2 regions of the Vibrio syngnathi genome follow, and region 1 is predicted to be linked to the other one. Evidence: predicted binding sites of a transcription regulator. Region 1 holds the regulator's gene; the other holds the start of a gene.
What was found. The regulator CRP, encoded in region 1, controls carbon source genes, mostly activating them, when cyclic AMP is high. The targets are predictions, from matches to a motif close to TGTGANNNNNNTCACA.
Positions count from the first base shown of each region.

Region 2: a site for CRP is predicted at 2,355-2,370, ahead of cdd (cytidine deaminase). Genes of this name have one in related genera too.

Region 1 is NZ_CP017916.1:291,783-297,011, reverse strand. Features, by position in the region: gene K08M4_RS01365 (hydrolase) at 1-609, shown strand, start outside; gene K08M4_RS01360 (YheU family protein) at 724-936, shown strand; gene K08M4_RS01355 (phosphoribulokinase) at 1,014-1,883, shown strand; gene crp (cAMP-activated global transcriptional regulator CRP) at 2,125-2,757, shown strand; gene K08M4_RS01345 (DUF1338 domain-containing protein) at 2,935-3,726, opposite strand; gene astD (succinylglutamate-semialdehyde dehydrogenase) at 3,984-5,229, opposite strand, start outside.
Region 2 is NZ_CP017916.1:1,398,913-1,404,141, reverse strand. Features, by position in the region: gene sbcB (exodeoxyribonuclease I) at 1-1,112, shown strand, start outside; gene K08M4_RS06500 (CidA/LrgA family protein) at 1,138-1,509, shown strand; gene K08M4_RS06495 (LrgB family protein) at 1,512-2,189, shown strand; gene cdd (cytidine deaminase) at 2,475-3,362, shown strand; gene purT (formate-dependent phosphoribosylglycinamide formyltransferase) at 3,529-4,704, shown strand; gene K08M4_RS06480 (thiopurine S-methyltransferase) at 4,835-5,229, opposite strand, start outside.

The DNA.
Region 1 (5,229 bases):
AGACATCTGCACGCGCAGTTCCCCAACAACCCCAAAGTTGCGGTTGGCATATCTTTAGGTGGAAACATGTTGGCGAACTATTTGGCTGAGTACGCGGACGATCCTCTACTTTCGGCGGCAACGATAGTTTCTGCACCTTTTGACTTAGCGTGTTGTTCTAGTCGCATTGAGCAGGGCTTTTCCAAGCTCTATAAAAAGTATCTACTCAACTCTCTAAAATCAAACGCCTTAAAAAAAGCTAACTTGCTACAGGAAAAGCTTGGTATCACAGCGAAAACCATTAAGAAGATCACCAAACTATATGAGTTTGATGAACGAATCACTGCACCTCTGCACGGCTTCAAGAACGCACAAGATTATTATGCGCAATGCTCCGCACTGCCTAAACTCAAAAAGATCAAACTGCCGACTCAGATCATTCATGCCAAAGATGATCCTTTCATGACTGATGATGTGATTCCAAAGTTCGTACTACCAGACAATATTGATTATCGTCTGTTTCAGAAAGGTGGCCATGTCGGGTTCATTACAGGTAGCACACTCAAGCCAAGATTTTGGTTAGAAGAAGCATTACCCGCCTACTATGAAAGTATCCAAGATTCGGCATAATGACGAGCCTTAGTAAAATGTCCGAGCCTTATTAAATAGAAGTGAGAATATTACTAAGCTCATTCATTTCTACATCAATAAACCTATCCATGAACATAAAAGAGAGAAGTATTTATGATCATCCCATGGCAAGACATTGCGCCAGAGACACTGGAAAACCTCATTAAAGAATTCGTGCTGCGTGAAGGTACAGACTACGGTGACATAGAAGTTTCACTGCAAAACAAAATTGACCAAGTGAAACATCAATTAGCCTCAGGAGAAGTGAGTATCGTGTTTTCTGAGCTGCATGAAACCGTTGATATTCAAGTCACAAAACGCTTCTAGGCTGCGCTCATAAAGGAGCCGTGTTATAGTGGTAAACGATTGCTAACAAGTAAGTTACTCAAAAGACAAGGGTTGTCATGTCCGCTAAACATCCAATTATTGCGGTGACGGGTTCATCTGGAGCCGGCACCACCACCACCTCAGAAGCCTTCCGCAAAATGTTCAATATGATGGACGTAAAGGCTGCTTGGGTTGAAGGGGATAGTTTCCATCGCTTCACTCGCCCAGAGATGGACGTCGAGATCCGTAAGGCGCGCGAGCAAGGTAAGCACATCAGCTACTTTGGCCCACAAGCTAACGATTTTGGTGCATTAGAAGAGTTCTTCCGTCAATACGGTAATGAAGGTACGGGCAAAGTCCGCAGCTACCTACACACCTTTGATGAAGCCGTGCCTTATAATCAAATGCCAGGCACCTTCACACCATGGCAAGAGATCCCTGAAAATTCCGATGTGATGTTTTACGAAGGCCTACACGGCGGTGTGGTAGATGGGGACATCAATGTTTCTCAACACGTCGATTTGCTGATCGGCATGGTGCCTATCGTAAACCTAGAATGGATCCAAAAGTTCGTTCGTGACACACGCGATCGTGGTCATTCTCGCGAAGCAGTAATGGACTCAATTGTTCGCTCGATGGATGATTACCTTAACTACATTACTCCTCAGTTTTCACGTACTCACATCAACTTCCAGCGTGTTCCAACGGTAGACACATCAAACCCTCTCAATGCTAAAGGGATCCCAAGTTTAGATGAAAGCTTCGTTGTTATACGCTTACGCGGCATCAAAAACGTCGATTTCCCTTATCTTCTGGCTATGATTGATGGCTCATTTATGTCGCGCCACAACACGCTTGTAGTACCTGGCGGCAAGATGAGTTTTGCTATGGAACTCATTGTAAGGCCTATCCTGCAACAACTTATAGAAACCGGGAAAATAGGCTAACAAAACAACATTCTGGTTGATTACTTTTCATACCGTGATCATGTGCACAATTTTGCGTAAAAAATCGTAGCTTGGTCACGATTAAAATCAAGAAATAGTACCTGAAAAAGGATACTATTCTTAAACGAAACACAAGATAGCTTGCAGCACTCAACGAGTGCTCTTATCCTAGCTACGTCAATTCAGGCTTAGCTAAAATATGGAAAGCGGCAAGCATACCCTGCAGAGGAAGTAAGATATTATGGTTCTAGGTAAACCCCAAACCGATCCAACATTAGAGTGGTTCCTTTCACACTGTCATATTCATAAGTACCCTTCAAAAAGTACTTTGATTCATGCTGGTGAAAAGGCAGAAACCTTGTACTACATCGTTAAAGGTTCTGTGGCAGTTCTTATCAAAGACGAAGAAGGTAAGGAAATGATTCTTTCTTACCTAAACCAAGGCGACTTCATCGGTGAGCTTGGCTTGTTCGAAGAAGACCAAGAGCGTACTGCATGGGTTCGTGCAAAATCTCCTTGTGAAGTAGCTGAGATTTCTTTCAAGAAATTCCGTCAACTTATCCAAGTGAACCCAGATATCCTAATGCGCCTTTCAGCGCAAATGGCAAACCGTCTACAAGTAACTAGCCAAAAGGTTGGTGACTTAGCGTTCCTTGACGTAACAGGTCGTATCGCTCAAACGCTACTAAACCTAGCGAAACAGCCAGATGCAATGACTCACCCTGACGGCATGCAAATCAAGATCACTCGTCAAGAGATTGGCCAGATTGTTGGTTGTTCTCGTGAGACAGTTGGTCGTATCTTGAAGATGCTAGAAGAGCAGAACCTAATTTCTGCACACGGTAAAACTATCGTGGTATACGGCACTCGTTAATCTCGATTAACTGAGCCAAAAATTTGAAAGCCACCAAATGCGAATTTGGTGGCTTTTTTGTTTTCTAAAGATCTACAAAGAAAATACGAATGAAACACCTACAGCTTCCAAGCGAAAATACTCTCGAAGCGAAGCCTATCTGAATCTCTAGAGCAAAGCCCGTACTCGCATCTTTCTTTAACCGTTAGTGCTTTCGAAGATCTTATCCGCCGATGCTGCAACAAAACCTGTATAAAGCTCACCGTTGGCCATCGCATAACGCTTAGCGAACTCATAGAAGCCTCCAGGAATCATCTCATTGCCTTCAACAAATGAAACTGGGACTTTGTCTGCCATTGTAGATGATTGCTCTAATAAGACCTCTGGAGAGCCTTTAACCTGACCACCAGATGCATTGATAGTGAAACCTGAATCACTCAAATAGTCATTCACAGTCTGTACTTCATCGAACTCATTGAGCTGGTTCACACTCACCGTAAAGTGATTTGCACCGTAACCATGAGCCGCTAGCCAAGACGCGTATTCACTCTCTTTTGCTAGAACTTGAAAATCCGCGAAGCTCAGGTCCCAAAGGCGACCACCAAACAAGAACTCATGACCTTGAAGCTTGCTTGCGTCGACTTGCTCAACCAACTTAGCCACGATCTGTTGCAAGTCACTTGAACACTCTTCGACTTTCAACTCACTAATGAACACTTTCGGTTGGTTTGGATCTGGGTGCTCGTAATGCTTAGCCACTAGCTTCTTGCTCTCAAATAAGTAATCGCCACACGCCTTGTAACCTAACTCAAGGAAAGGTTTAGCCAATGTTTCAATACCCAGTGGTGCAACATTGAAAGTACGCAGTGCAATGTGATCATTAATCAGAGCTTCATCTTCTTTCAGCAAATGGTGTACTTTCTCAGCCGATGGGCAAAGCCTGTGAATGTAATCATCCCATAGTGGTTTAAAGAGTAGATCGGGCGTCATGGTGACTCCTTGTCAGAGGTTCTAGCAAGCTAGTAATTTGGATTAGAGAGGGAGAGGCTGGACACAGAGTCAGCAGCCATCAGCCTGTGACATACTTGTTCTATTATTATCTACCGCCCAATCTAGGTGTAGGACGTGATGGAAAAAGGAAGCGATAACACCGCTTCCTTATTACACAATCAATCAATGAATCTGTTATTCATGAACCTAGAGCTCATAAGCTTGTGATTCATCAAGTTATAGCTTAAAAGCAAAAACTACAGCTCAATACCGGGGCTAAACGTAGCTGGCAGTTGAGTTTCACCACCTTCCATTGACGCCATAGGGTAAGCACAGTAGTCAGCCGCGTAGTAAGCACTTGGGCGTAAGTTGCCCGAAGCACCTGGACCACCAAATGGAGCATCGCCACTTGCGCCTGTTAGCTGGCGGTTACGGTTAACAATGCCCGCACGGATATGGTCAACGAAGTATTCCCACTCCGAATCGTCGGTTGAAACTAGGCCAGCAGACAAACCAAAGCGCGTGTCATTAGCCAGTTCAACGGCTTGCTCTAGCGATTGGTAGCGAACCACTTGCAGTAATGGGCCGAAGTACTCTTCATCTGGCAACTCAGCAATGTTGGTTGCATCGATGATACCCGGAGAAACAAACGCCGCTTCGCCCGCTTTTGCTTCGACTAGGCTTACACCACCTAACGATTGCAGATTAGCTTGCGCGTCCAAAATGAACTTAGCTGCCGCTTCAGAGATTTGTGGACCCATGAAGGGTGCTGGCTCAGCGAATGGCTGATCAACACGAATCTTCAAGGTAGCCGCAACGAGCTTATCGAGCAGTTGATCGCCCTTCTCACCAACAGGAACATACAAGCGACGAGCACACGTACAACGTTGACCTGCACTGATAAAAGCCGATTGGATAATGGTATAAACCGTCGCGTCAGCATCACCAAATTGGTCACTGATCACCATAGGGTTATTGCCACCCATCTCTAGCGCCAGCATCTTGCCCGGTTGACCCGCGAATTGACGGTGAAGGATATGACCGGTATTAGCACTACCCGTGAATAGCACGCCATCAAGACCTTTAGCATCAGCCAGTGCGATACCTGTCTCTTTAGCGCCTTGCACTAGGTTGATCACACCAGCAGGAAGGCCAGCTTCTTGCCATAGCTTCATCGCAAATTCACCTGTCCAAGGTGTCTGCTCTGACGGCTTAAAGACCACGGTATTTCCCGATAGCAGTGCAGGAACAATATGACCGTTAGGTAGGTGACCTGGGAAGTTGTAAGGGCCAAATACCGCCATTACGCCTAATGGGCGATGACGAAGTACGATTTGGTTGCCTGCGGCTTCACGTGAAGCTTCACCCGTACGTTCGTGGTAAGCACGAATAGAGATAGCGATTTTACCCGCCATCGCACCCGCTTCAGTGCGAGTTTCCCAAATCGGTTTACCCGTCTCTTTTGCAATAATCTGTGCAATTTCTTCGCTGTTCTCTTTTACC
Region 2 (5,229 bases), 1.1 Mb from region 1:
TCGATGACGAAGTAACGCGTTACACCTGCTACCGAAATTTCATCGACCCATATGCGTGGAGCTGGCAGAACGGTAACTCTCGTTGGGATCTACTCGATGTAATGCGCGCTGTTCACGCACTGCGCCCTGAAGGCATTGTTTGGCCAGAGAACGAAGAAGGTTATCCAAGCTTCAAACTGGAACACCTATCTGTGGCAAACGGCATCGAACATGAGAACGCGCACGATGCGATGGCCGATGTTATTGCGACCATCGAGTTAGCGAAGAAGCTGAAAGCAGCACAACCTAAGATGTTCGATTACCTTTACAATATGCGTCATAAGCGCAAGCTGAATGACCTGGTTGATATTGTAAACATGACGCCATTAATGCACGTTTCGGGCATGTTTGGCCGTGACTGCAACTATACAAGCTGGGTAGTGCCTATGGCTTGGCACCCAACCAATCAAAATGCGGTTATCGTGATTGATTTAGCCAAAGATCCAAGCCCACTGTTAGAACTGGACGCTGATGAACTCAGAGAAAGGCTTTACACCAAACGCAGTGAACTGGGTGAAGACGAGCTCCCCGTGCCAATCAAATTGGTCCAACTGAACAAGTGCCCTATCCTTGCTCCAGCCAAAACGCTGACGGCTGAAAACGCCGAAACCATCGGTATCGATCGCCAACAATGCTTGAAGAACTTGGCACTGCTGCGCGAACACCCAGAGATCCGCGAAAAACTGATCGGCCTGTACTCACAAGAACGAGAGTACGAGAAGAGTGATGATGTTGATACACACCTTTACGACGGTTTCTTTTCACCTGCTGATAAAGCAGCGATGAACATCATTCGCGAAACTGACCCGAACAACTTGGCCGCTTTAGATATCACCTTCAGCGACGAACGTATTAAACCGTTACTGTTCCGTTACCGTGCGCGCAACTTCCCATGGACACTCGACGAAGCTGAACAGTTGAAATGGGCGAACCATTGTCGAGAGTTTTATGAGAGCCGTTTAGAAGAGTACATGCTCAATCTTGAAAACCTCGCGCACGAACATGAAAGCGACGAGAAGAAAATGGCTATCTTGAAGGCGGTTTATCAATACGTAGAAAAGTTAGCTAGCTAATTCCATTATCAAGAGACGTAACACTTTGAAAGAAAGATTGATCCAACTGATTTACTGCTTAATCTCCTTCACCTTAATCATAGGAGCACTGACAGCAGGTAACGCGTTACAGCACTTTTTGGATACCTCAATCCCAGGCAGTATTTTTGGCATGTTGATTCTGTTTGCCGCCATGGTGATTGGTATTGTCCCTTCGCACTGGGTACAACCCGGTGCAAGCTTGATTATCCGCCTAATGATCTTACTGTTTGTTCCGATCAGTGTTGGGTTGATGGATCACTTCGACATGCTCATCGCGAACGCATTGCCAATTATGGCAAGCGCCGTTGGCGGCACGTTACTGGTGTTGGTGTCCTTATCATGGTTCTTAGACCGCTTGCTATCGAGAGGTAACTGATCATGTGGATTCTACTCACCATCGTGGTATTCCTGTTTGCTCGTTGGGTCAGTAAAAAAGCAAACTCACCGCTGTGTAATCCCCTACTAATCAGTATTGGTATCATCATTCCGATACTCACGTTCTTCAAAGTACCGTTTGAGACTTACTATGCAGACAACACATGGATTACCTACATGCTGCAGCCTGCGGTTGTTGCCCTTGCTTACCCGCTTTACGAACAACTACCTCAAATCAGAGCAAACTGGCGAATCATTACCTTCGCTTGCACGCTAGGCAGTGTGATGTCGATGACAACGACAGCATTAATCGCCGTGGCTTTTAAAGCGGACTTAAGTTTGATTGCGAGTTTATTAGGTAAGTCAGTCACCACGCCAATTGCTATGGAAGTATCGAGCCATTTAGGTGGTGAAGCAGCGATTGCGGCAATACTGGTATTGATTGTTGGTCTATTTGGGGCAATCTTTGCTTACCCAATCTACAATCTCATTGGCATTAAAAGCCCTATCGCACGTGGTTTAACCATGGGTACTGTGTCTCACGCTTTAGGTACTGCGACATGTGCTGAAAAGAATCAGGAAGATGCTGCATTCAGCTCTCTAGCGCTTGTACTTTGTGGCGTCATTACCTCAATCATTGCACCGAGCATATTTTCGCTCGTGGTTTGGTTCTATTCTTAACTAAAACCTCACCACACGATTCAGCCCAACCAGAATACTGTTGATTTCAGTGCCTGCTTGGGCTTTTTTCTCACATTTAGTTAGTAATAGCAGACTAGTTACGCTCTATTACGGGCAATAAGTGCGATATCAACTGCAAAAATAGCTATTGCAATCGATTTCAAGTGTGACCTCACTCTAACTATGCAAGCCAATGTAACAACAACAATCTAATAGTGATACTTGTCACAGAAAATTCCTGAGTATTGCATAAACTTAAAGCCTAAGGTCAATTAAGGATTCAACATGAACAGTCGTATTACCCTGGCGCTGGAAAGTGCTCCAACAGCAATCAAAGCACTTTTGAGTGACATCGTATTAGCAGACAACTTTGACGCGACATTGTCTCCAGAACAATTTGCTAGCCTACTGCAAGCAAGTGGTTTAGCGGATGACGAGCTACGTATTGCGCTACTTCCTTTTGCCGCTGCGTATTCTTACGCGCCGTTATCTGACTTTTATGTTGGTGCAATCGTACGTGGTTTGTCTGGTACTCTGTATTTTGGTGCAAACCTTGAAATCGCTGGTGCTCAACTTGGTCAAACCGTTCACGCTGAGCAATCTGCAATCAGCCATGCTTGGATGAAAGGCGAACAAGGTATCTCCGATATCACGATCAATTTCAGCCCCTGTGGTCACTGTCGTCAGTTCATGAACGAACTGACCACTGCGAAAGAGCTTAAAGTTCAGCTTCCACAACGTGATGAAATGTCTCTGCAAGAATACCTGCCAGACTCGTTCGGCCCTGCTGATTTAGGTGTGACGACTGGCCTAATGACTAAGCTTGATCATCAGCACACGACTGAAGAAACAACGCCTATTGTTGTAGAAGCACTAGCAGCACTAAACCGCAGCCACGCTCCTTACACCAGAAACCTAAGTGGTGTTTCACTACAACTGACGTCAGGTGAGATTTTCACGGGTGCTTACGCAGAAAACGCAGCGTTCAACCCTAGCCTACCACCTCTACAAGTGGCGTTGATTCAACTTAAACTGGCGGGCTTCGATTTTGAACAAATTGAAAGTGCTGCCTTGGTTGAAATCGCTGAAGGTAGCATCAGTCACTTGGCGGATACGCAGTCTACGTTGGAAGCGATTAATCCCGACATACCAGTGACTTACTTAGCAATCTAAGCACATCTAATTAACAAAATTTTAAAGAAGCAGCTCCATTTTACAGAGCTGCTTTTTTTATGCCTGTAATTAACGCAACAACCGCGCAAACGTTTGCTTTTATCATTGAAATAAGTATGATCACCCCGTTTTCAATCAATCGTTCAAAAGATCGGAAGGAATTTCTATGTTTGGTACTGCTACTCGTGAAAATGCTACTCGTGTGCTTCTATTAGGTTCAGGTGAACTCGGTAAAGAAGTTGCTATCGAGTGCCAACGTTTAGGCTTGGAAGTTATTGCATGTGACCGTTACGCAGACGCACCAGCGATGCAAGTTGCGCATCGTAGCCATGTTTTAGACATGTTAGACGGTGATGCACTTCAAGCGATCATTGAACTAGAAAAGCCAGATTATGTGGTTCCTGAAATTGAAGCTATTGCCACCAGCAAGTTGGTAGAGCTAGAAGCACAAGGCTTAAATGTCGTTCCCACTGCAAATGCGACCAAGCTAACGATGAACCGCGAAGGTATCCGTCGCCTAGCTGCTGAAGAGCTAAAATTGAGCACTTCTCCTTATCGCTTTGCAGACACCTTTGAAGACTTTGCTGCCGCTATTGAATTCGTGGGTATGCCTTGCGTTGTTAAGCCAGTAATGAGTTCTTCAGGTAAAGGCCAAAGTGTTATCAAAACACAAGAAGACATTCAGAAGTCTTGGGACTACGCACAAGAAGGTGGTCGTACTGGTGCCGGTCGTGTGATCGTTGAAGGCTTCATCGATTTTGATTACGAAATCACGCTTCTAACCGTTCGCGCAGTCGACGGCGTTCATTTCTGTGCACCAATCGGCCACCGTCAAGAAGATGGTGATTACCGTGAATCATGGCAGCCACAAGTGATGTCAGACAACGCACTTAAAGCTGCTCAATACACGGCTGAACAAGTGGTTAACGCACTAGGTGGTCACGGTATTTTCGGCGTAGAGCTGTTTGTTAAAGGCGATCACGTTATCTTCAACGAAGTGTCCCCTCGCCCACACGATACTGGCTTAGTAACATTGATGTCTCAAGATTCATCGGAATTTGCACTACACGTACGCGCGTTTACGGGTATGCCAATCAAATCAATCACGCAATACGGCCCATGTGCATCTGCGGTTATCCTTGGTCAAGGCACTTCAACCAACATTCGTTTTGAAGGCCTTACAGAGGCTCTAGACGCACCACAAACGCAAGTTCGCCTGTTTGGTAAACCTGATATCGATGGTCGCCGTCGTTTAGGTGTGACGCTTACTCGTCGTAACAGCACCGAGACAGCGATTGAAGATGCAATTGAGAGTGCTTCTAAAGTAAAAGTAATTTACTAACCAGCGATTTCATTCTGAACAATCACAACTTCAGATTTGAACAATAAAAAAGACGGGCTATCGAGCCCGTCTTTTTGTTGGTGTCTTCTTTTTTATTTGAGCGGTCTTTTCGCTTGAAAGCTCACTGAACTTAAGCGTCAGACTCAATCAAATACACTTCTTCACTGAATCGAGACAAACCTTTCTTAGCAATCTTCGGATGTTCATCGTCTGCGATATCTTGATTCAACAATGTGATTTTGTATCCCGCGAACAACTGTTCGATTTCTAACTTAGGTACGCTAAACGGAGGCCCGGCCATCTCGCTTTGGTCATAATCTAGAGTCACCAGAAGGATCTTACCACCAGGCTTTAACAGTTGCTTTAAACGCTCTACATACTGCACTCGCATCTCTTTAGGCAATGCCACTAAAGACGCGCGATCATAAATGATGTCGACTGGCTGAATGGGCGCGGTGAAATAATCACCCGTGTAAACGTTAAGCTCATCGAATTGGTACAACTCGTGCTGACCACTGATTTGAG